Regions from separate parts of the Halomonas rhizosphaerae genome, predicted to be linked through region 1. Evidence: riboswitches for the same ligand, from Rfam matches in the RefSeq annotation. Region 1 holds a riboswitch; the other holds the start of a gene.
What was found. Region 1 has a riboswitch for thiamine pyrophosphate ahead of QLQ86_RS11035 (SLC5/6 family protein). Riboswitches for the same ligand answer to the same signal wherever they lie in the genome.
Positions count from the first base shown of each region.

Region 2: linked by a shared signal. The riboswitch ahead of tenA (thiaminase II) and the one ahead of QLQ86_RS11035 (SLC5/6 family protein) in region 1 are both predicted to bind thiamine pyrophosphate.

Region 1 is NZ_JASCQQ010000026.1:119,365-131,509, forward strand. Features, by position in the region: gene senA (selenoneine synthase SenA) at 1-247, shown strand, start outside; gene arcC (carbamate kinase) at 407-1,318, opposite strand; gene QLQ86_RS11020 (arginine deiminase) at 1,396-2,649, opposite strand; gene ilvD (dihydroxy-acid dehydratase) at 2,791-4,479, opposite strand; gene QLQ86_RS11030 (hypothetical protein) at 4,528-6,102, opposite strand; gene QLQ86_RS11035 (SLC5/6 family protein) at 6,171-7,559, opposite strand; TPP riboswitch at 7,549-7,668, opposite strand; gene QLQ86_RS11040 (peroxidase-related enzyme) at 7,734-8,321, opposite strand; gene QLQ86_RS11045 (DUF3427 domain-containing protein) at 8,438-11,557, opposite strand; gene QLQ86_RS11050 (CoA-acylating methylmalonate-semialdehyde dehydrogenase) at 11,797-12,145, opposite strand, start outside.
Region 2 is NZ_JASCQQ010000039.1:299,586-311,730, forward strand. Features, by position in the region: gene QLQ86_RS19965 (class I SAM-dependent methyltransferase) at 1-36, opposite strand, end outside; gene QLQ86_RS19970 (glycosyltransferase family 4 protein) at 33-1,157, opposite strand; gene QLQ86_RS19975 (6-pyruvoyl trahydropterin synthase family protein) at 1,157-1,555, opposite strand; gene QLQ86_RS19980 (zinc-dependent alcohol dehydrogenase) at 1,586-2,560, opposite strand; gene QLQ86_RS19985 (CDP-alcohol phosphatidyltransferase family protein) at 2,708-3,481, shown strand; gene QLQ86_RS19990 (YceI family protein) at 3,499-4,119, shown strand; TPP riboswitch at 4,176-4,310, shown strand; gene tenA (thiaminase II) at 4,381-5,049, shown strand; TPP riboswitch at 5,148-5,260, shown strand; gene thiC (phosphomethylpyrimidine synthase ThiC) at 5,343-7,232, shown strand; gene QLQ86_RS20005 (porin family protein) at 7,327-7,830, opposite strand; gene QLQ86_RS20010 (acetate/propionate family kinase) at 8,073-9,266, shown strand; gene pta (phosphate acetyltransferase) at 9,253-11,469, shown strand; gene QLQ86_RS20020 (YeiH family protein) at 11,497-12,145, opposite strand, start outside.

The DNA of each region.
Region 1 (12,145 bases):
CGCCTTCGGCTGTCGCCAGATGCTGGGCAACGTCTGGGAGTGGACGGCCTCGCCCTTCGCCCCCTTCCCGGGTTTCGAGCCCGAGCTCTACCGCGACTACTCGGCCCCCTGGTTCCGGGAGGGGCGCTACGTGCTGCGCGGCGGCGCCTGGGCCACCCGCTCGCGGCTGGCCCATAACAGCTACCGCAACTTCTTCACCCCGGACCGCCACGACACCCTGGCCGGCTTTCGCACCTGCGCCCGTTGAGCGGCGCGCTTCAGGGTTCAGCTCCTGCGTGGCGTGTTGCGCAGCGCCTCGAAGCCGATGATGACATCCCGCATGGCGAAGACATTCTGCCGTTCCTGGTGAGCGGCATGGGTACGACCCACCGCCCGAACAAGCTTCCTGCTGCGTCAGCATCGCGTCCTAGGCGTCGGCCGACACCCGCGTGCCCGCCCTTCCCTCGAGTATGGCGACGGCATCGACCAGCCGGCCGATGCCGCTGATACCGCCGGTTTCGGCAAAGTCACAGGCGGCCGCCAGCTTCGGCCCCATGGAACCGGCAGGCAGGTCCATCTCGCGGGCCTGGGCAACCGTCAGTTCGTGAACCGGTGCCGCGGCATCGGTCCCGTAATCCCGGTACACCCCGTCCACATCGGTCAGCAGCAGCAGGGCATCCGCGCCAAGCTGGCGAGCCAGCAGCGCGCTGGCGGCGTCCTTGTCGATCACCGCCTCCACGCCGATCAGGCTGCCATCGTCCCGGCGCAGGACCGGTATCCCGCCGCCCCCGGTGCACACCACCACCACGCCCTGGGCGAGCAGCAGCTGCAATACCCGCAGGTCTGGAATCTCCAGCGGCCTCGGCGAGGGGACGACCCGACGCCACTTGTCACCGTCCTGTGCGATGCGCCAGCCGGCCGCCGACGCCCGACGCTCGGCCTCGGCCCGTTCGTAGATCGGCCCGACGAACTTGGTGGGGGCGGCAAAGGCGGGATCCCGGGGATCCACCACCACCTGGGTCAGCAGGGTGGCCACCGGCCGATCATGGTCGAGCGCGTTCTCCAGCTCCTGCTCGATCATGTAGCCGATCATGCCCTCCGTCTCGGCCCCCAGCAGGTCCAGCGGATAGGCCTCATCCGGCTGGTAGGCGGCAGCCTGCAGCGCCAGCAGGCCCACCTGGGGGCCGTTGCCATGGGTGATCACCAGGCGGTGCCCGGCACGCACGATGTCGGCCAGTGCGCGGACCGCCACCTGCACGTTCGTCCGCTGCACCGCTGCCGTCAGCGGCTCCCCGCGCTTCAGGAGGGCATTGCCGCCCAACGCCGCCACTACCAGCATGTCAGCCTCCCCGGGTCGCGACGAGGATCCTGCTGAAGGCTCTCGAGAGCGTATGCCATGATGCTTCCCCTCCCCTGTCAGACAGGATCACGTCGGGTCGGGCAGCTCATGCAGCGCCCGCCGCCGCGGCCTCGGCCCAGCTCGGCGCCGGGGATGGCCAGCACCTCGATACCCGCCGCCTCCAGCGCCGCATTGGTGTCATCGTTGCGGTCATAGCCGACGACGACACCGGGGCTCAACGCCAGCACGTTGTTGCCGTCGTTCCACTGCTCGCGCTCCCGTTCTTCCGGGCTGTCGCCGCCGGTGGGGACCACCTCCAGCGCCGGATAGCCCAGGACGTCTGCGACCAGATCGAACAGGTGGCGCGGGTCCCGCTGGAACGCCAGGGGCCTGTCACCCTCGCCGGGGCGCAGGTCATAGCAGACCACCGCCTCAGCGACCTCCTTGAAGGCGGTCACCACGTTGCCGCCACAGAAGGTGAAGACGGTATCCAGGTGCATGGCCGAGCGGGACCTCGGGAGCTGGCAGGCCACTACCCGGGTCACGCTGTCATCGTCGAACAGTGCCTTCGCCAGCTGGCCGATGGCCTGGGGCGAGGAGCGCTCGCCCATGCCCACCAGGACCGTGCCGTTCCCCACCGGCATGATGTCACCGCCCTCGAGGGTGGCGAGGCCGTGGTCGGCCAGGGGATCCCCCCAGTGCACCTTCACCCGGCCGGCGAAGGCCGGGTGAAAGCGATAGATGGCCGCCATCACCAGGGTTTCGGGCTGGCGGGCGGCCCAGTGCATGGGATTGAGGGTGACGCCGCCATGAATCCAGGCGCTGCAGTCGCGGGTGAACAGGAAGTTGGGCAGGGGCGGCAGCACGAAACCGGAATGCCCCAGATGGTTGCCGAACAGCCCCACCGGCTCGAACGGCAGGTCCCTCACCCCCAGCCCGCCGATCAGGAACCCGGCCAGGGCCTCGCTCGGCAGCTCGTCTAGCCAGGCGCGCAGCTCCGACACCATGCCCACCCCGATGTGGTTCCAGGTGATCCGGTGGTCCAGCACCCAGGCGCGGGCTTCCTTGATATCGAGGGTCTCGGCCAGCAGGTCATTGACGTCGAGCACCTCCACGCCCCTGGCCCGCATCACTCCGGCAAAGACGTCATGATCCTTCTGGGCCTGCTTGACCCAGAAGACGTCGTCGAACAGCAGGGCATCGCAGTTGGAGGGCGTCAGCCGCCGATGGGCCAGGCCGGGACGGCAGACGATCACCTGCCTCAGGGTGCCGGTCTCGGAATGCACGCCAAGGGCGGGGCAGACATGACGAAGCTCCTTGCCACCGGGCAAAGCAGCGAGTCACCGGGGCGGATGACCACGCTGATGGACGGGACTCCGCGGGGAGGCATGACTTGCCCGCGGAGCAGGTCGTCTCCCGTCGGCCGGGCGATACAGGCAGCCGGCCGGGAGGCGGGGGAAGGCGGTTGCCGGCTACTCCGGCAGGTCGGTCACCGCCCCGGTGGAGGCCGAGCTCACCGTGCGCGCGTACTTCGACAGCACCCCGCGCGTGTAGCGCGGCGCCGGCTGGCGCCAGGCGGCGCGGCGGCGGATCAGTTCCTCGTCGGAGAGGTCGACGTCGATGGTGTCGACCTCGGCGTCGATGGTGATCAGGTCGCCATCCTCCACCAGCGCCAGGGGGCCGCCGTCGAAGGCCTCGGGCGTCACGTGGCCCACCACGAAGCCGTGGCTGCCGCCGGAGAAGCGCCCGTCGGTGATCAGCGCCACCTCGCTGCCCAGCCCCCGGCCCATGATTGCCGAGGTCGGGGTGAGCATCTCGCGCATGCCGGGCCCGCCCCTGGGCCCCTCGTAGCGGATCACCACCACGTCGCCGGCCACCACGGTGCCGTCGTTGATGCGTGCCTGGGCCTCCTCCTCGGAGCCGAACACCCGCGCCGAGCCGGAGAAGCGCGTGCCCTCCTTGCCGGTGATCTTGGCCACCGCCCCTTCCGGCGCCAGGTTGCCGTGCAGGATGCGCAGGTGGCTCTCGGCCTTCACCGGGCGGTCCAGCGGGGCGATGATCTGCTGGTCATCGGGATAGGGGGCGACATCGGCCAGGTTCTCGGCCAGCGTGCGACCGGTCACCGTCAGGCAATCGCCGTTGAGCAGGCCGGCGTCGAGCAGGGTCTTCATCAGCGGCTGGATGCCGCCGATCGCCACCAGCTCGCTCATCATGTAGCGGCCGCTGGGGCGCAGGTCGGCGACCACCGGCACGCGCCGGCCGATCTCGGTGAAGTCGGCGAGCGACAGCTCCACCCCGATGGTGCTGGCCATGGCGATCAGGTGCAGCACCGCGTTGGTGGAACCACCCAGGGCGATCACCACGGTGATGGCGTTCTCGAAGGCCTGGCGGGTCATGATGTCGGAGGGCTTGATGTCGCGCTCGAGCAGCTCGAGCACCGCCGCGCCGGCTGCCTCGCAGTCGGCGCGTTTCTCGCGTGACACCGCATTCTGCGCCGAGCTGCCGGGCAGGCTCATGCCCAGCGCCTCGATGGCCGAGGCCATGGTGTTGGCGGTGTACATGCCGCCGCAGGAGCCGGGGCCGGGGATGGCCGTCTCCTCGATCTGCTTCACCTCGATCAGGTCCATGTCGCCGCGGCTGTAGGCGCCCATGGCCTCGAACACCGAGACGATGTCGGTATGCCCGGTGCCCGGCAGGATGGTCCCGCCGTAGACGAAGACGCTCGGCCGGTCGAGCCGCGCCAGCCCCATCAGGCAGCCCGGCATGTTCTTGTCGCAGCCGCCGATGGCCACCAGGCCGTCGAAGCCCTCGCAGCCGGCCACCGTCTCGATGGAGTCGGCGATCACCTCCCGCGACACCAGCGAGTACTTCATGCCCTCGGTGCCGTTGGCGATGCCATCGGAGATGGTGATGGTGTTGAAGATCACCCCCTTGCCGCCGGCCCCGTCGGCCCCGTCGCTGGCCCGGCGGGCCAGCTCGTCGATATGGCTGTTGCAGGGCGTGAGGTTGCTCCAGGTGGAGGCGATGCCCACCTGGGGCTTGGCGAAGTCCTCGTCGGTGAAGCCCACCGCTCGCAGCATGGCGCGGCTGGCGGACTTGCCGACCCCGTCCACTACCTCGGCGGAATGGCGGCGGCGGCGATCGTCAGGTGTGTCACTCATGGTCGGGCGTCCTCTTGCGGTGTCGGGGGTTCCCCCCGAGGGTGGTCGTCAGGGTACGGCATCTTGGCGTGTCGCTGCGAGAGCGGAGGCCGGCCGCTCGAAGGCTGCCTCGAACAGCCGGGGGTCGTCGAAGTGGCGCCGGCCGACGAAAACCGTGGCATGGGTCCCCCACTGACGCATGGCGCCGGGGCTCAGGATGCCCGATGGCCACAGCAGGAAGCGCTCGAGGCGCTCGGTATGCGGCACCAGGCCATCGGGGCCATAGAGGCTGCGGCGTCCGCCACCGGGCAGCGCCAGGGAGCGCCGGCCATGGTCGGGTGGCGCCGACGCCGCCTTGAGCGCGTAGCGGCGCGTCTCGGCCACGCCGATGTGGGAATCCGCAAGGCCGAGGTTCTCCACATAATGGCTGACCGCGGCGAGGCGCACCGCCAGCCGCTGTCCCGCCACCAGGCGTGGTGCCTCGCTGGGCGTCAGCGGCGCCTCGCGCAGGTCCGCGTCCGCGGCCACCTCGACACGCTCGAGGGGCGGCACGGGAAAGAAGAGGTGGTAGCAGCCACAGGGATGGATGCTGTCGTGGATCAACGGCCGCCCCCGCTCGTCGAGGGTGACCCGCCACACCAGGCCGTCGAGGCGCCCGCCGAGCAGGTCCAGCGCGCCCTGCCTGGAGCGAGCCGGGAACCACAGGGTATAGACCAGCTGCGGCAACAGCTCGCCCTCGAAGCGGGTATGGCTCAGCCGCACGTCGGCCACCGGACGGGTGGTGTCCACCCGCGGTAGCGGTCCTTCGGGGCCGGCGAACCAGTAAGGGGCGCCGAAACGGTCGTCGTGACTCCGGGTCTCGACGAGAAACACCGGGGCATGGTACGCCGCCAGGCGCAGCAGCGCCTCGCGCTCGAGCTCGACGAAGCCGAGCGGGCTGCGCGGCGCCTCGCGAAGCCACCGAGCGGCGGCGTCGGCATCCCGAGGCTGGCCGCTGGGCGGCGCATAGCGGACCAGGGGAGCCTCGGCCGGCATCGTCGCGAAGGAGGCCTCGAAGGTGTCCAGGTGGCCTGCCTTCCAGCGGTTGTAGCCGATGGCCAGGCCGAGGCGGGTCAGGGGATAGAGCCCCAGCGCCCGGCGCCAGGTCCGGTAGTGGTCGGGAGCCTCGACCGCCGCCCGCAACCGCTCGCGGGCCGGCCCGCTTCCCACCCCGGCCAGCAGCTCACGCTGCATCAGGCGCTCTGCGCAGGCATGGACGGCCTCGGTCGGCTCGGCGCCGGTCGGGAGTGGGTCCCGTCCGGCAGCCGGCAGGTTAGCGGCCTCGATGGCGCGCGCCTCGGCATCCAGCCCGCGCATCCGGGTCACCCAGTCGGCGAAGGCCGCGTCGGTGTCCAGTTCGTCACCCAGGCTCGCGAGCAGACGGTCGGTACGCAGGTAGGGGAAGCCGGCCACCCGGGCCGCCCCGGCATCGGTCACCCCGGCCTCTGCCACCGCCGCATCGAAGGCGGCCAGCCGCTCCAGGCAGCGGGCGTCCCGCGGGTCGCGGTCGACAACATCCGAGCGCCAGTCGGGACTGGCAGCACAGCCCGCCAGCAGCCCGAGCAGGAGAAGCACCCCGGGGCGCACCGGTGAGCAGACCTGCATGGCGCGATTCCTCGCGAACACGGATGGACCCCCTCAGCGTGGCCGCCCTCCGCCGAACTGGCAACGTCTCAAGCCGGACGCGCCTTCCCCGCCGGCCGGAGCCACGCGATCAGCAGGCTGACCAGGGTGGAGGCGAGAAGCGCGCCCAGGAACGGCGGCAGGGTCGGGATGCTGCCGGGGAAACTCGCCGCCAGCACGCCCGCCGCGGGGCTGCCCTGGGCGACCCAGCCCGGCAGGATGGCGCCGAGCATGCCCGCCACGCCGCCGGCCACCGCGGCCGTGGCGCTCATCCGCGACCAGAGCCCCAGCAGCACCGGCACCACGATAGCCGCACAGAGCAGGTCGGCGATCAGGAACAGCCGCAGCACCGAGAGCCCCTGCAGCGCCACGACCACCACCGGCACCATCAGCGCCACCGTGACCATCCGTGCCGCGCCGATGGAGAGCCCGCGCCGACCGGAGCCCGCCACCACCAGCGAGGCGAGGCCGTTCTGAAGGGTATCCACGCTGGAGGCGACCAGGGTGACCGCCAGCACCAGCGCCGGCAGGGCCAGCCAGCCCGGCGCCTCCGCGAGCAGCGCGAAGAAGGGGATCGGCGGCTCGCCCAGCGCCACGCCGGCCATGGCGGCCAGCATGCCGAGGCCGCCCACCGCCATCACCACCAGCACGGTGACGCCGCCGCCCAGCCAGGCCCCGCGGCCCAGGGCGCGATCGTCGCGCGCCGCCCACACCCGCTGCCAGTAGCCCTGGTGGAAGAGGTTGGCCGCGGTCACCGCGATCACCAGGGTCAGCGCCACGGCGAGCGCGCTGCCGGCGGGGATCGACGGCAGCGCGGCGTCCACCGGCATCTCGGGCAGGCGCATCAGCGCCACGCCACCGACCAGGGCCAGCAGCGCGATCAGCAGCCAGGCCTGCCAGCGGTCGGTGGCGAGGCTCGCCCGCAGGCCGCCCACCGCCGTGTAGAGCAGCGTGGAGACCGCCACGCCGATCACCACCAGCGCCGGCGGCACGTCGGAGAGCAGTGCGGTGATGGCACCGATGGCCGTCAACTCCGCGGCCAGGAAGCAGGCCATGTAGAGGACTGAGACCAGCGACACCCAGCGCCGCACCCCGACGCCATAGCAGGCCTCGGCGAACTCGCCGATGCTGCGCCCCTCGGGCAGGTGGCGGCGGATCGCCGGGCCGTAGAGCCCGAGCACGATGAACGGCAGCGCCGAGCCGATGGCATAGCCGGCCAGCGCCATCGGGCCGACGAAGGCCCCGATCTCGGGGGGCGCGAAGAGGATCCAGGCCCCCATCCCGGAGGCCAGGAAGGAGAGGCCCAGCGACTGGGCCCCCTGGGAGTTGCGCGCGGTAACATAGTCGTCGAGGGGGCCATCGGCCCGGCGGGCCCTGAGGCCCAGGAAGGCAAAGCAGAGCAGCGCCGCGCCGAGCACGGCAGACGTCAGGTAGGGCATGTCGCACTTCCTCCGCCGGTATGAACCGGATCAGGTTCCAGGGTCAGCGCCATGCGCTCTCTCAGCCCCGGCCGACACTCTCGGCGTCGAGACTCCCCTGGCGACAAGTGAATGGATTGTGGGACCTACCACTTGGTAGGTCAAAGTCAATCCTAACCTAACTGGCGGTATTCATCACTTCTCCCGCGGCACCCTCCCCATCAGGTAGAACTCCTCGTTCGGAGGTGTGCCGGTCAGGGTGACCAGACGGTTGGAGAGGCCGAAGAAGGCGGCGATGGCGCCGATGTCCCAGATATCATCGTGGGTGAACCCGGCCGTTTTCAGGCGGGCCTCCCACTCGTCGGTGAGCTCTCCCACCTCCAGGCCGCAGTAGAGGGCGAAGTCCAGCATAGTGCGATGGCGCTCGCTGATCGGCGCGGTGCGATGATTGATCGCCACCTGGTCGGCGAGCAGCGGGTCCTTGCTGTAGATCCGCACCAGGGCGCCGTGGGCCACCACGCAGTAGAGGCAGCGGTTGCGGGCGCTGGTGGCCACCACGATCATCTCCTTCTCCGCCTTGGTGAGCGTGTCGGACTCGCGCTCCATCAGGGCATCGTGGTAGGCGAAGAAGGCGCGAAACTCGGCCGGTCGGTGAGCCAGCATCAGGAAAACATTGGGCACGAAGCCGGCTTTCTCCTGTACCGTCAGCATGGCATCGCGGACATCATCGGGCAGGTCGTGGATCGATTCGGGGACGGAGAAGCGGCTGATCGGCGCGGACATGGAGGCTCCAGGCGTTGTGGTTGTTGGCAATGCCACCAAGTTATCAGTTAACGTCAACGTCAACATGCCGGCAAAGGTCGAACCTCCTCCGGTATTCCGCTTTGGCTACCCTGTCGCTATGCCGGCCTCGCATCCTCGAATAGCTCCGCGGGCATCGGATACTCCAGTTCCCAGGTCATGGCGATGGGACGATCTCCTTGATAGCCTTTCAGCGCCTTGGCCGGTCCCAAGAAGATAAACGGTGCCGTCTCTCCCTCGATCCGCTTGGTCAGGCGAGCGAAGAAGAGGATCGTATAGCCACGCTCTTCGAAATGGAGATAGTTCTGCCCCGTCGGGCTCTCCTGAGTGACGGTTGACTGGCTCTCCCAGTGCAACAGTCTTCGGCTGATGGGATAGTCGCGATAACGCGTGGTAGGAGAGAAGTCTCCCTCGTCCTTCTGGAAGGTGACCAAGTGGATATAGGCACGAATGTCCTTGGCGTGGATGACGCCCACCCCGGTGGCGCCCGGTTTCTCAAGGCTGGCCAATCCCAGAGCCGCCTTAATTTCGGCGGTGCCATAAACACCATGCAGTAGTAGCCCGCAGTCGAACGGCAAATCATTCAGGGGTTGCAGCGGTACTCGCAGATGGCCACGCCGCCAGGCGGCAATCTCCACGGCATCGGCCGCCACACTGGGGTTAGCGCGCCACTTCTGCAGCGACTGCTCGAGACTATCCACGCCGACCAGCCCGCCCTTCCGGGCCCACAGCAGATAGTGCAACGCCGTTTGCTGAGCCACGTCGTAGCGACCCAACGCCTCCTGAACCGTCCCGTCTTGACCGCCAATGTCCTCGAGGGCTCTCAAGAGCACTGGATCGCTACGCAAAGCGATACGCGGTAGCGCCTTGCGGGCCTGATCGAGGTCCGGGTCGGCAGGGAGTGGGTTGCGGTCGGCTATCGCCTTCCACTCCGACCAACTCCTGCGCGACAGCACCTGTACCGGTGACAGTCCCGTCACCTCCAGGAAACGCCCAAACGTCAGTGGCTGCCCTACTTCCTCCGGCCAAGTGCGCAGGGTCTCGGGGATAAACTGATTTAAGTCACTGAGCACCGCGCGAATCTTGCTTAGAACTCGCTCCCGAGCGACCCGTTCAAGCTGAATACTGCAGCCAGGGGGCAGGCTGGGGAACTCGGCCTCTACCTCTCGGTCAAGTCGCTGCCGCTGGCCGGAAAGCAATGCAGTGAACTTGGTATCCAACCGATAACGCCGGTGAGTTTGGCCCACAAAGTCCAAGACAGTCAGACACTCCTTACCTGGCGCGTGACGCAGTCCGCGCCCCAGCTGCTGCAGAAATACCGTCAGGCTCTCGGTGGGGCGTAGAAACATCACCAAGTTGATATCCGGAACATCCACCCCTTCACTTAGCACATCGACAGTAAACAGAAACGGTAAGCTGCCCTCGCGGAACTCACGAAGCCGCTCAGCGCGAATCTCTGCCGGAGTGTCACCGACTAGAACGGCGGCCCGATAGTCATCGCCCAACCTGTTGAAGCACTCAGCCATATACTCGGCATGGCGCACCCCGACACAGAATCCCACCGCCCGCACGCCGGTCAGGTCAGGCTGGTAACGCTCAAGTGCCTGTCGGACGGTATCCACCCGTTGTCGAGCACGAAAATCATCGCCGGTCAGTAGATTCTCAATCTGGCGGGCATCATAGCGTCCATTGCGCCACAGGCTGTCGTCGCTGAGGTCTACGCTATCGCTGACCCCGAAGTAGTGGAAGGGACACAGCAGCTTTTCTTCAAGCGCCTCGGGCAGGCGAATTTCCGCGGCGAAGTCGCCATCGAAATCCGGAAGAATACTGGTGCCGTCCATGCGCTCGGGCGTGGCCGTCAGCCCCAGCAACACGGCAGGTTTTAGCTCCTCGAGTAGCGCCCGATAGCTGCTAGCAGTCTCATGATGCGCCTCATCAATCACCACATAGTGAAAGTGGTCTGTTCCAAGGGATTCCCAAGGCCGTTGTCCATTCAGCGTTTGCACCGAGGCAAACAGGTGACGGTGCTCCGTCGGCGAATGCCCGCCCACCCAGAGTTCGCCGAAGTTCTGATCACGAAGCACGGTGCGGTAGCAGGCCTGGGCCTGCTCCAAGATCTCCTTGCGATGGGCGACGAACAGCAGCGGTACCTGACGACCCTCGCGCTCACAGATCCGTCGATAGTCCAGTGATGAGATCACGGTCTTTCCGGTACCGGTGGCCGCCACGACCAAATTGCGGTAGGAACCGCGCTGACGCGCGGCATCGATCGCTTCCAGGATTCGTAGTTGGAACGGCCGCGGCGTAATCTCGGCGAAGAAGGTCATCCCTCGGCGGTCACGATCCTTGTGCGCCGCGATCGCTTGTCGAAAGCGGATAAAGTCCGCCTGAGTGTAGGGCTCGAACTCATCGCTCTCCCAATAGGCCGAGAACTCCGCCTCGAAACGTTCGAGGATATGTGACATGTCCTGAGCGGTGACCTTGACGGTCCATTCCAGACCTTGGGTCATTGCCGAGTGGGACATGTTCGCCGAGCCAATATAGGCGGTGGAAAAGCCACTATTCCGCCAGAAATGGTAGGCCTTGGCGTGAAGGCGGGTACCACCGGTATCGTAGGAGACGCGCACGCTGACATTGGGCTGTTGGGTCAGCCACTCCAATGCCGTAGGGTCGCTCGCGCCCATATAGCTGGTGGAGATCAGGCGAACTGGCACGCCTCTCTCGGCCAAGCGCTCGAAGGCGGGCATCAAAAGCCGCAGACCGGACCACTTAATGAACGAGATCAGGACATCGACGCTATCTGCCGTCGCCATCTCGGCCCGCAGCTCATGCTCCAATGGCGGGTCATGTCCCAAGCCGGTGAGTAGTGCACTCGTAGAAAGCGGGGTATTCGGGCGGGGTAACGGCTCGCGGCTATGCCCGATCTCAGTAAGAATCGGCTTGTCGGCGCTGAGCAGCCGTTTGCGAGTCAGATAGTCGAGGCCGTCGGTGGCTGACACCAGCTCTATAATGCGGTTCAGGAGAGGAAGCCGCTGCTGGGCGTCCACGATCCGTAGAGCACGGTGAAGCAGTTGGCCGACAAACTGGGAGTAGGCATGGGGCGCGGTCTCATCATCGAGAGAGCGAAGCACCGGCTTAAGCTCTGGGTGCGCTTCCAACTGCGCCATTAGTTCTTCATCGAGCAGCCGCTCGTAGAGCCCTTCCGGTAACCGTTCCATGGTGTATCTTCCCTGCCCTGTCGATGCCGTCCAGGGTAGCAGTAACCGACAGGCGCTGGGCGCCTGCAACATCATTCGTCGAGGCGTCGAACCGCCGGAAACCCGAGTGCCCACAGGCTGAGAGGTAGTCATAACCGGCTCAGATCACTGCTATCGCGCAATAAATTGCGCTCCCACAAAAAAGTACGGCCCCGCCTCTCTCGAGACGGGGCCGCCGACAGCCTCGCAGCGGGCCGGGATCAGCTCAGCGAGATGGTGCTGTTGATGCCGCTGGAGACGTTCTCCGGCTCGAACCAGCGCGCGGTCACGGTCTTGGTCTGGGTCCAGAAGGCGATGGCCTGCTTGCCGTTGGGGCCCAGGTCACCGAGCTTGGAGCCGCGAGAGCCGGTGAAGCTGAAGTAGGCCACCGGCACCGGAATCGGCACGTTGATGCCCACCTGGCCGACGTCGATGTCGGTCTCGAAGCGGCGCGCCACCCAGCCGGAGTTGGTGAAGATGGAAGTGCCGTTGCCGTTGGGGTTGGCGTTGATGAAGGCGATCGCCTCATCCAGGGTGTCGACGCTCACCACGCAGAGCACCGGGCCGAAG
Region 2 (12,145 bases), on a different contig from region 1:
CGCCGAGAACACATCATGGGAGGTGGAAACACTCATGACGGCAGCCCTCGCCCGGGGCGACCCACGGCGCCTATCGGCGCCTCGGGGATGGCGTCCAGGGCGGCCATGAAGCGTTGCCCCGCCTGTTGCCAGTCAGCCAGCCCCTTCCTGGCCTGACAGGCACCGCGACGCAGGCGACGCCTGACCTCGGCATCGTCCATCCAGCGCGACAGCGCCGCACGCAGGGCGCTGATATCGCCGGGTGGCACGGCGATGCCCGCCTCGGGCGGCAGGGTATCGGCCAGGGCGCCGCCGGTGGTGGTGATCACCGGCAGCCCCCGGGCCAGCGCCTCGGTCACGACCATGCCGTAGCCCTCGTAGAAGGAGGGCAACACGAAGAGATCGGCCTGGCGGTAGGCCGCGGCCAGGCCATGGGCATCCCGCTCGCCGGCGAAGCACAGCCGTTCGGCAAGGCCAAGGCGTTGCGCCTCGGCCAACAGGGAGGCGGCGTGCTCGGGGTCACGCCGGTGACTGCCGACGATCTCGCAGACCCAGGGGCGGTCGGTGAGGCCGGCCAGCGCCTCGACCAGCAGGCCGAGCCCCTTGCGGGGCGTCAGGGTCGCCACGCAGAGCAGCCGCCGGGGACGCATCGCATCCTCATGGTCCAGGGCTCCGCTGGCCAGGGAGGCCTTGTCGACGCCGGGTTCGGCCACCCGGAGTCGGCCGTCGGGGACGCCGTAATCCCGCAGGGCACGTGCGGTGTGGTGGCTGGTGACAACCACCCGGCGGGCCGCGGCCAGCGCCCGTGCCTCGCTGTCGCGAAACGCCCTCTGCTGGGCGGGGTCGAGTCCAGTCTCGTCGGCCAGGGGGTGATGGACGAGGGCGATGATCCGCAGACGCTCGGCATGCCGCTCGACCTCTTCGGGCAGTCCGCCCATGGCCAGGCCATCGATGACCACGCGGGCATTGTCGGGCAGCCTCGCCAGGACCTGTACCAGGCTGTGGCGTGCCCGCCGATCGGCCAGCGGGAAACGCCCCTCGAGCCCCACCACCTCGACCCGCCACGCCTGGCTGCGCAGTTCCGCCACCATGCGGGCATCGTAGATATAGCCTCCGGTCCACTGGTCGGGATCACCGGCGACGATCAGGGTCAGCTCGGGCATCGCGTCCCGAGACATCAAAGCTCGCCCTCATAGCTGGCCCAGGCGACATGCGATTCATGCAGGGTTACGCAGAGGGACTCGAGCCCCATGGCGGCCTCGCCGAGGTGACCGAGCTGTATGGCCGTGGCGAGTCGCTCGAAGACCACCCGTGCCATGAACTCGGTGGTGGTGTTACGGCCCTGAAACTCCTCCACCTCGTCGAGGTTCTGAAAATTGAACTCGGCGAGCACCCTCTTGAGGGCCTCGCCGGCCAGGCCGATGTCGACGACCAGGCCGTCGTCATCGAGTTCGCGGCGCTGGAAGGTCACGTCGACCACATAGGTGGCACCGTGCGTGCGCTGGGCGGGGCCGAAGACGTCGCCGCGGAAGCTGTGGGCGATCATGAAATGGTCACGAACGTTCAAGCGGTACATGAGGCAAGATCCTCGTATCCAGGAAAGGGGCTAGTAGCGGATTCGGTGGCAGAGCACCTCGCCCGAGGCGGCGGCGAGCCGAGGCATCAGGAGGGGCAACTCGTGGAAATCGCTCTCGCCGCTGATCAAGACGTCGAGGCAGGGAGCGCGCAGGAGGTCCAGGGCCAGCGCGAGGCGGCGGCGATGGTCCCAACGCGGAGTGCGTTCGACGGGCAGGCGGCCGACCTGGCTCGCGACCAGGCGCAGTCGCCGGGAGTGGAAGGCCTCGCCCAGGGGCAGGCTCGCTTCGCGGTCACCGTACCAGCTCATCTCGACCACCCGGGCCTCGTCGCCGGCCAGGGTCAAGCCAAGACGCAGCCCATCGGGATTGCCGCTGGCGTTGACCACCAGGTCATTGTCGGCGGGCGCCTGATCGGCCAGGCAGAAATCGACGCCCAGGGCGTCGGCGAGTTCGGCCCGCCGCGGCGACACGTCCACCAGGCACACCCGGGTACCGGGAATCGCCGCGCAGAGCCAGGCCACCAGGGCCCCGATCACACCGGCGCCGACCACGGTGATACGGTCTCCCACGCCGGGAGCGGCGTCCCAGACCCCGTTGATGGCCGTCTCCATGTTGGCCGCCAGCACGGCCCGCGCTGCCGGCAGGCCTTCCGGTAACGGCGCCACGGCGTCCATCGGCACCACATAGCGGTCCTGGTGCGGGTACAGGCAGAACACCTCTCGTCCGAGCAGCAAGGGCTCACCGGCCTCGACGACGCCGACGCTGACATAGCCATACTTGACCGGCCCGGGGAAGTCACCCTGTTGGAAGGGGGCACGCATGCGTTGCCACTCGCTTTCCGGCACCCTGCCCTCGAAGACCAGCGATTCGGTACCGCGACTGATGCCGCTGAAGAGGGCTCGAACGGCCACCTCGCCGGGGCCAGGCATGGACACCTGTTCCTGTCGCAGGGCTCCCTGGCCCGGTGCCAGGGTCCAGAAGGCGGTAGCGCTAGCATGTCGCATGGCAACATCCGTAGTGGGGACGTCAGGGGTATGAACAGACGCTAACGAAGCCGTGAGCGACATCGATGCAACCGGCCCAGTCGTACAACACTGTTGGCTGCACGCCTATTCTTCTACAATAATGATACGCCAATATTGGAATGCACAATGCAATACTGTCAATCGACCCGCGACCATGCCAGGGGGCCGGCCATCCCGATCGTCCGTGACCTTGGCGTCGGCGCCCTGATCCTGCTGGCCGCGACGACACTGCTGTGGTCGTGGGTCGGGGCGAGCTTCCGGGTACCCCTCCTGGCGATGATCACCTACCTGATCATGGCCGGACTCGTCGTGGCCTCGGCGCCCTCCCACTGGCGAAGACTGGGCTGGGCCAATCGCATCACCCTGTGGCGGGGGGCCCTGATTGCTCTGCTGGCCGGCACCCTGGCCGACCCCGACCTGCTGGCCCGAGACGCTGTCCCCCTTGCCGCCCTGGCCCTGCTGGTCCTGCTGCTGGATGGTGTGGATGGCTGGGTCGCGCGCCGCACATCCACGCAGAGCGACTTCGGGGCGCGCTTCGACATGGAACTCGATGCCTTCCTGATCCTGCTGCTGTGCCTGGCATTGCTGTTGCTCGACAAGGCAGGCCCCTGGGTGTTGGCCATCGGCGCCATGCGCTACGCTTTCGTTATCGCCGGACGCAAGCTCTCCTGGCTGACCGCGACCCTGCCGCAGAGTCGTCGCCGCAAGATCGTCTGCGTGTGGCAGGTTGCTGCCTTGATGATCGCCCTGCTGCCCGTCGCCGGCGCCACGACCACGAATTGGCTGGCCGGAAGCGCTCTGGCCGGCCTGATCTGGTCCTTCGGCGTCGATATCCGCTGGCTGTATCGCCATGCCCCGGCAAGGCGGGTGGAGGACTGTCGCGCCAGCAGTCACTCGTGAATCGAAAGGAAACCCTCATGCCTTTGCCCCTCAGTCATATCTCCCCTCCCGCATTGCCCATCGCCACAGGGCTCGTCCTGGCGCTGGGCGCATTCTCGATGCAGCCGGCCAGTGCCGAGCCACGCACCTACGAGATAGATCCAGAGCACTTCTCCATCGGCTTCCTGACCGAACACGTCGGCTACGCGGACACGCTCGGCATGTTCCTGGAAGGCCAGGGCGAATTCGTCTATGACGAGCAGACTCGAGAACTGCACTCCGGGAGAGTCGAGATCGCCACCGACAGCGTCTTCACCAACCACGAGGAGCGTGACAACCACCTGCGCAGCGACGATTTCCTCGACGCTCGCCGCTACTCGACGATCGTCTTCGAGGTGACCGACTTCGAGGCACGCAGTGACAGCGAAGGCACACTGGAAGGCGAACTGACCCTGCTCGGCGAGACCCGCCCCCTGACCCTGGACGTCACGCTCAACAAGGCCGACGTGTACCCCTTCGGCCACGGACAGCACACCCTGGGACTGTCGGCACGCACCACCATCGCCCGCAGCGACTGGGGGATGACCTACGGGGTCGACAACGGCATGGTCGGCGACGAAGTGGAACTGATCCTCGAACTGGAGGCGATCAGGCAATAGCCGATCCCGACAGATAGACGGGCTGGCAAGTCATGACCAGCCTGCTAGACTAACTCACTCGCTTGACGGGGTGCCGGTGAATCCGGCTGAGATAGCGCAGGGGTCTCTCCAGGAATGGACAGCACCCGAGCGCTGGTCCCGTGGAACCTGATCCGGCTCGTACCGGCGTAGGAATCAAGCGGTGAGCCAGTGCCTCTCCGGCAGCCCCATGGCCACCCTCCCCTCGCCCGACTCCGGATCGACACCGCTACCGGAGGCAAGATGGGCTCCCGCTTCAGTGACCTCACCGCCGCCTGCCAGGCCGACTGGCGCGCCTATATCGAACACCCATTCGTGCGCGGCCTGGGCGACGCCACCCTCGACGAGGGCGCCTTTCGCCACTACCTGCAGCAGGACTACCTCTTCCTGATCCACTTCGCCCGGGCCTATGCGCTGGCCGCCTACAAGAGTCGAACCCTGGCCGACCTGCGCCAGGCCCATGAGGGGCTCAAGGCGATCCTCGACGTGGAACTCGGCCTGCACGTGGACTACTGCCGCGACTGGGGCATCGCCGAGGAGGACCTCGCCGCCCTGCCCGAGGCCCGCGCGACACTCGCCTACACCCGCTACGTGCTCGACACCGGCCACCGCGGCGACCTGCTCGACCTGCACGTGGCATTGGCACCTTGCCTGGTGGGCTATGGCGAGATTGCCCGGTGGCTCACAACCCGGCCCTCCACCGTGCGCGGCCAGGCCAATCCCTATGACGCCTGGATCGGCATGTACGAAAGCGACGAGTTCCAGGATGCCATGCACGCCGAGCTTGAGTGGCTCGATGCGCGCCTGGCCGAGGTCACCCCGGGGCGCTTCCAGGAGCTGTCGGAGGTGTTTCGCGACGCCACGCGACTCGAGATCGACTTCTGGCAGATGGGGCTGGACCGCACCGACTGATGGCCTGGTGCCATCGCTGGCCCTATGGAAAGACCCGCGCTGGCTCTGGTCAGGCCAAACGCGGCGGGCAAGATACGTCTTGCCCGGGTAGTTGACCACCACGCTTGACGGGGTGCCGTTGAAGACGGCTGAGATCATGCAGCACCCGAGCATGGATCCCGTTGAACCTGAACTGGCTAGGACCAGCGTAGGGATCAAGCGACACGCCGCCACGGCGCTCCATGCCTGGCGGCCCCTGTCCTCCCCAGCTTGTCCTCCCTGACAACCCCATGAAACCCAAGGGAGAACACCGCATGAGCAAGACCGCCCACTTTCTCGCCGAGACCGCCCGCGTCGACGAGGCCGCTATCCGGCCGTTGCCCGGCTCGCGCAAGCGCTACGTCGAGGGCTCGCGCCCGGACATCCGCGTGCCCTTCCGCGAGATCTCGCTGTCGCCCACCCGCACCTCGGGGGCCGACGAGGAGAACCCTCCGCTGCTGGTCTACGACACCTCCGGCCCCTACACCGACCCGGACGCCGAGATCGACCTGCGCCGCGGCTTGCCCGAGCTGCGTCGCGCCTGGATCGAGCAGCGCGACGATACGGAACGGCTCGACGGCCCCACCTCCGAGTACGGCCGTCGCCGTGCCAACGATCCCACGCTCGCCCCGCTGCGCTTCGACCTGACCCGTACCCCGCGGCGGGCCAAGGAAGGCAGGAACGTCACCCAGCTGCACTATGCGCGCCAGGGCATCATCACCCCGGAGATGGAATTCATCGCCATTCGCGAGAACCAGCGGCGCCAAGCCCTGGGAACCGAGGAAGTCGAGCGCATCCTCGGCCAGCAGCATCCGGGCCAGGGCTTCGGTGCGCGGCTGCCGGAGGAGATCACCTCGGAGTTCGTGCGCCAGGAAGTGGCGGTGGGCCGCGCCATCATCCCCAACAACATCAACCACCCCGAGTCCGAGCCGATGATCATCGGCCGCAACTTCCTGGTGAAGATCAACGGAAACCTAGGCAACTCGGCGGTGACCTCCTCCATCGAGGCGGAGGTCGACAAGATGACCTGGGGCATCCGCTGGGGCGCCGACACCATCATGGACCTCTCCACCGGGCAGAACATCCACGAGACCCGCGAGTGGATCATCCGCAACGCCCCGGTGCCCATCGGCACCGTGCCCATCTACCAGGCGCTGGAGAAGGTCAATGGGGTGGCCGAAGACCTCACCTGGGAGGTATTCCGCGACACCCTGATCGAGCAGGCCGAGCAGGGCGTGGACTACTTCACCATCCACGCCGGGGTGCTGCTGCGCTATGTGCCGCTGACCGCCAAGCGCGTGACCGGTATCGTCTCGCGGGGCGGCTCGATCATGGCCAAGTGGTGCCTGTTCCATCACCGGGAGAGCTTCCTCTACACCCACTTCGAGGAGATCTGCGAGATCTGCAAGCAGTACGATGTCGCCTTCTCGCTGGGTGATGGCCTGCGCCCCGGCTCGGTGGCCGACGCCAACGACGAGGCCCAGATGGCCGAGCTCGAGACCCTCGGCGAGCTGACCCACATCGCCTGGAAGCACGACGTGCAGGTGATGATCGAGGGCCCCGGCCATGTGCCCATGCACCTGGTCAAGGAGAACATGGACAAGCAGCTCGAGGTCTGCGACGAGGCGCCCTTCTACACCCTGGGCCCGCTGGTCACCGACATCGCGCCGGGCTACGACCACATCACCTCGGGCATCGGCGCGGCGATGATCGGCTGGTTCGGCTGCGCCATGCTCTGCTACGTGACCCCCAAGGAGCACCTCGGCCTGCCCAACAAGGACGACGTCAAGACCGGCATCATCACCTACAAGATCGCCGCCCACGCCGCCGACCTCGCCAAGGGCCACCCGGCCGCCCAACGTCGCGACAACGCCCTGTCCAAGGCGCGCTTCGAGTTCCGCTGGGAGGACCAGTTCAACCTCGGCCTCGACCCGGACACGGCCCGCGAGTACCACGACGAGACCCTGCCCAAGGACTCGGCCAAGGTCGCCCACTTCTGCTCCATGTGCGGGCCCAAGTTCTGCTCCATGAAGATCAGCCAGGAGGTGCGTGACTATGCCAGGGATAACGGCCTCGACGGCGACCAGGAAGCCGTCATGAAGGGCATGGAGGAGCAGGCGGAGAAGTTCCGCCGCAAGGGAGGTGAGCTCTACTCGGAGGTCTGACCGCCGACGGCCCCGCCAAGCAGAGCGCCCTCGCCGGTTTCCCGGCGAGGGCGCCTTTCATTTCATGGCATGGCGGTGTGGGGCCGCCGGGAGATCAGAAGCGGAACGTCACCCCGACACTGGCGGCATCGAAGGTGTAGTTCGACTCGTCCAGGTAGCGCATGTAGTCGGCCCCCACGGCGAGGTTGTGCGTCACGTCGAACTCGGCGCCAGCACCGTAGGAGAAGCCACTCTCGTCATCCACGTCAGCATCCACCTCGGTGAAGCCCGCCAGGCCGTAGAGGCGGAATTCCGGAGCGATCGGCAGGATACCCTTGGCATAGGCGCCGGCCAGGTAATCCAGCTCAACGTTGCCATCCGAGCCGCCGGTGCCGAGGTGGCCTTCCAGGGCGAAGTAGTCGTTGAACGCCACACCAGCCCGCAGGCGCAGGCCGGTGCTGTCGAAGTTGCCACGCCCTTCCGGGTCGAGCTCCCAGAACAGGACATCGCCACCGATGTAGGGGGTCGGCTGATAGTTCATCGGGCTGCCCTGGGCATGGGCGGTGGCTCCGGCCAGCAGCAGGGCAGCGGAGACGGTGGAAATCGTGATGGTCTTCATGGTGAGCCTCCCAGTTAGGAAACAGCGTTTCCTTTCGCAGATTTCATTCTGGTACAGCCTCGACCAAAGTGCAACATGTTCCGCAGCGCCCTGCGATGGGAGAGGGAGACGGCAGGACGCGCGCCGTCAGGTCACTGCATCCCGCACTGCAACATGATAGATTCGCCCTGCCCGGGAGCCGTTTGCCAGGCACACCCTGGCCGCATCATCCGCGCCCCCGACATCCCTGAACAGGACGCGCCATGAACGACCCGGTACTGGTAATCAACTGCGGCTCTTCGTCCATCAAGTATGCCCTCGTTCCCGCCTCTCCAGACCATCCTCGCCTGGCCGGCCTGGCCGAGCGCCTGGGCGGCGAGGATGCGCGCCTCACGGGCGTCGACGGCGCCGGACGGGAATTCTCATGCCCCCTGCACGGCGCCGACCACGCCGAGGCCATGACGGCCATCCATGAGCGCCTGGAGGGGCTGCATCCCGTGGCGGTAGGACATCGCATCGTCCACGGCGGCGAGCGCTTCACCCGCGCGACCCGCATCGATGCCGGCGTGAGGCGGGCCATCGAGGCCACCGAGGCCCTAGCGCCGCTGCACAACCCGGCCAACCTGACGGGGGTCAAGACGACGCTTGAGCTGTTCCCCGACCTGCCCCAGGTGGCGGTGTTCGATACGGCCTTCCACCAGACCCTGCCGCCTCGTGCCTACCGCTATGCGCTGCCGGAAGGGCTCTATCGCAACCACGGCATCCGCCGCTACGGCTTCCATGGCAGCAGCCACGCCTATGTGAGTGCCCGGCTCGATGCCCTCGGCGGTCGCCCCCATGGCGGCTGGCTGATCGCCCACCTGGGCAACGGCTGCTCCACCTGCGCGGTCTGGCAGGGACGCAGCGTCGACACCAGCATGGGGCTCACCCCGCTGGAGGGGCTGGTGATGGGCACCCGCAGCGGCGACGTGGACCCGGGCCTGCATGCCCACCTGGCCCGTCAGCTGGGCTGGTCGATCGCGCGTATCGACACCCTGCTCAACAAGGAGAGCGGCCTGCTGGGACTCTCCGGCCTCTCCAACGACATGCGCCGCCTCGAGCAGGCCGCCGCCGAGCATCACGCGGGCGCCGAGCTGGCCATCGAGGTATTCTGCTACCGCATTGCCAAGTCGCTGGCGGCCCTCTCCTGCGGCCTGCCCCGCCTGGATGGCATCGCCTTCACCGGGGGGATCGGCGAGAATGCCAGCGCCGTGCGCGCCCGGGTGATCGAACAGCTGCCCCACTTCGGCCTGCGGCTGGATGCCGTGGCCAACGCCGTCACCTTCGGTGGCCACGAGGGTCGCATCGATCTCGACGCGGGTGGTCCCGAGCTGTGGGTCATCCCCACCGACGAGGAGGGGCGCATTGCCGAAGAAACCCGCCAGCTGCTGCAAGAGAGCCACCATGACGCCACTTGATCACCGTCCCGAACCCCGCAACCTGCTGCTGGTGCCAACCGACAGCGGCGTGGGCCTGACCTCGGCCTGCCTCGGCCTGATCCGCGCCCTGGATACCCTCGGGCTCAAGGCCGGCTTTCTCAAGCCGTTTCGACAGGACGAACTCAACGGCAACGGGCCGGACCGCTCCTGTGCCCTGGCGGCCAGCACCCTGGGCCTGGCGCCTCCGGCACCGCTCCCCCAGGCACGGCTGGAGCGCCTGCTGCGCGAGGACCGCAGCGACGAGCTGATGGAGGAGGCCGTGGAGCGCCATGCCCGGGTCGCCACTCCGGACGCGGGCGAGGCCCCCGAGCTGGTGGTGATCGAGGGACTGGCACCCAGCCAGCACAGCAGCTATGCGACCCGGCTCAACGCCCAGCTGGCCCATGCCCTCAATGCGCGCACCATCCTGGTGGCCGATGGTGACCTGAGCGCCCCCCAGGACCTGGCGGAACGGCTCGACATGCATGCCCAGGCCTTCGATGGCGTCGACTCGCCGCGCACCCTGGGCTGTATCCTGATGCGGCTGCGCCCGCTGCCGGACGGCGATGCTCCCACGCCCCTGGCGGCCCCCGAACTCACCGCCCAGCGTGACGAGCAACTGGTCGACCGCCTGCGCCGCTACCTGCCGGCCCTGGGCGGCGAGCGCTTCCAGCTGATCGGCGCCGTGCCCTGGCATGCGGCCCTCTCGGCACCCCGGGTGCTGGACGTCGCCCGTGCCCTGGAGGCGCGCTTCCTCCACGAGGGCGAGGCCGCCAGCCGCCGCGTGCTGGGCACCAGCCTGTGTGCACGCAGCGCCTCCCACGCCCTGCACGTGTTCCGCCCCGGCCGCCTGCTGGTCACTCCCGGCGACCGCGACGACATCCTGCTCGCCGCGGCACTCTCGACCATGAACGGCGTGCCTCTGGCAGGCATCCTGCTGACCCACGACGAGCTGCCGGATGAAGCCATGATCGAGTTCTGCCGACCGGCACTGCGCAGCGGGCTGCCGGTGATGGCGGTGGACTCCGACAGCTTCGCCACGGCTCAGCGCCTCGATCGCATGACCAACGATATCCCCATCGACGACCCGGAGCGGGCCGAACAAGTGACCCGCTTCGTTGCCGGCCACCTCGACCTGGCGTGGCTGAAGGAGAACCTCAGCCGCGGCTATCCGAGCCGGCTCTCCCCCGCCGCCTTTCGCCACCAGCTGGTCAAGCTGGCCCAGCAGGCCAGCAAGCGCATCGTGCTGCCCGAGGGCAGCGAGCCGCGCACCGTGGAAGCCGCGGTGATCTGTCAGCAGCGCGGCATCGCCCGCTGCGTGCTGCTGGCCAGGCGCGAGGAAGTCGAGGAGGTGGCCCGCCAGCGCGGCATCGAACTGCCCGAGGAGCTCGAGATCCTCGACCCCGCCGGCATCCGAAGGGACTACGTGGGGCCGATGGTCGAACGACGCCCCGACAAGCTCAACGCGCTGACGGCCGCAGACCAGCTCCAGGACAACGTGGTGCTCGGCACCATGATGCTGGCCGTGGACGAGGTGGATGGCCTCGTCTCCGGGGCGATCCACACCACCGCCAACACCGTGCGCCCGGCCTTCCAGCTGATCCGGACGGCGGCCGGCTATCGGCAGGTGTCGTCGATCTTCTTCATGCTGCTGCCCGAGCAGGTGGTGGTCTATGGCGACTGCGCCGTGAACCCCGACCCGGACGCCGAGGCCCTGGCCGAGATCGCCATCCAGAGCGCCCGCTCAGCCGCGGCCTTCGGCATCGAGCCCCGGGTGGCCATGATCAGCTACTCCACCGGCGAGTCCGGCAGCGGCGCCGACGTGGAGAAGGTGCGCCAGGCCACCCGCATTGCCCGGGAACGCGAGCCCTCCCTGTGCATCGACGGCCCGCTGCAGTATGACGCCGCCGCCATCGAGAGCGTCGGCCGCCAGAAGGCGCCCGACTCCCCGGTGGCGGGTCGCGCCACCGTCTTCGTCTTCCCCGACCTCAACACCGGCAACACCACCTACAAGGCGGTCCAGCGCAGCGCCGGGGTGGTCAGCGTCGGCCCCATGCTGCAGGGCCTCAACAAGCCGGTGAACGACCTCTCCCGTGGCGCCCTGGTCGACGATATCGTCTATACCATCGCCCTGACCGCCATCCAGGCCGCCCAGGGGACACCCGTGACAGAACACCTAGAACAACAACCGGCACCCCGCTAGAGGCTTCTTGATGCGGGGCTCACCATATCAGAGGGTCACAAGGCCGAACTGAATGAAGGCCAGCACCAGCAGCAGCAGGAAGAGGGTCTCCGCCACCATCAGGATCACCGGTTTCCAGCCGACCACGGCCAGTTTCTGAAAGGAGGTCTTGATGCCTAAGGCAGCGATGGCCGTGACCAAGCACCAGCGCGACAAGTCGGTGAAGCCCTCGGTGATCACCGGGGGGATCCAGCCGATGCTGTTGACGATAACCAGGGCGACGAAGGCGACCAGGAAGGTCGGCAGCATCGGCACCTTGCCGCTCCCTTCCTCTTTGCGATTGCGCCGGAAAAGGATCATGAAGACCATCACCGCCGGCACCAGCATCGCCACCCGCAGCAGTTTGACGAAGGTCGACACATCGCCAGTATTCTCGGAAATCATGTAGCCGGCACCGACCACTTGGGCCACGTCATGAATGGTACCACCGAGGAAGATACCCGCCTCGGTATCGCTCAGCCCCAGCACCCCCACGATCAGCGGGTAGGTCACCATCGCCATGGTGGACAGCGTCGTGACCCCCACGACGGTCATGATAGTGTTGCGCTCATGGGTAGCATTGCGCGGCATCACCGCCGACAAGGCCAGCGCCGCCGAGGCGCCACAGATCGCCACCGACCCGCCCGTTAGCAACCCC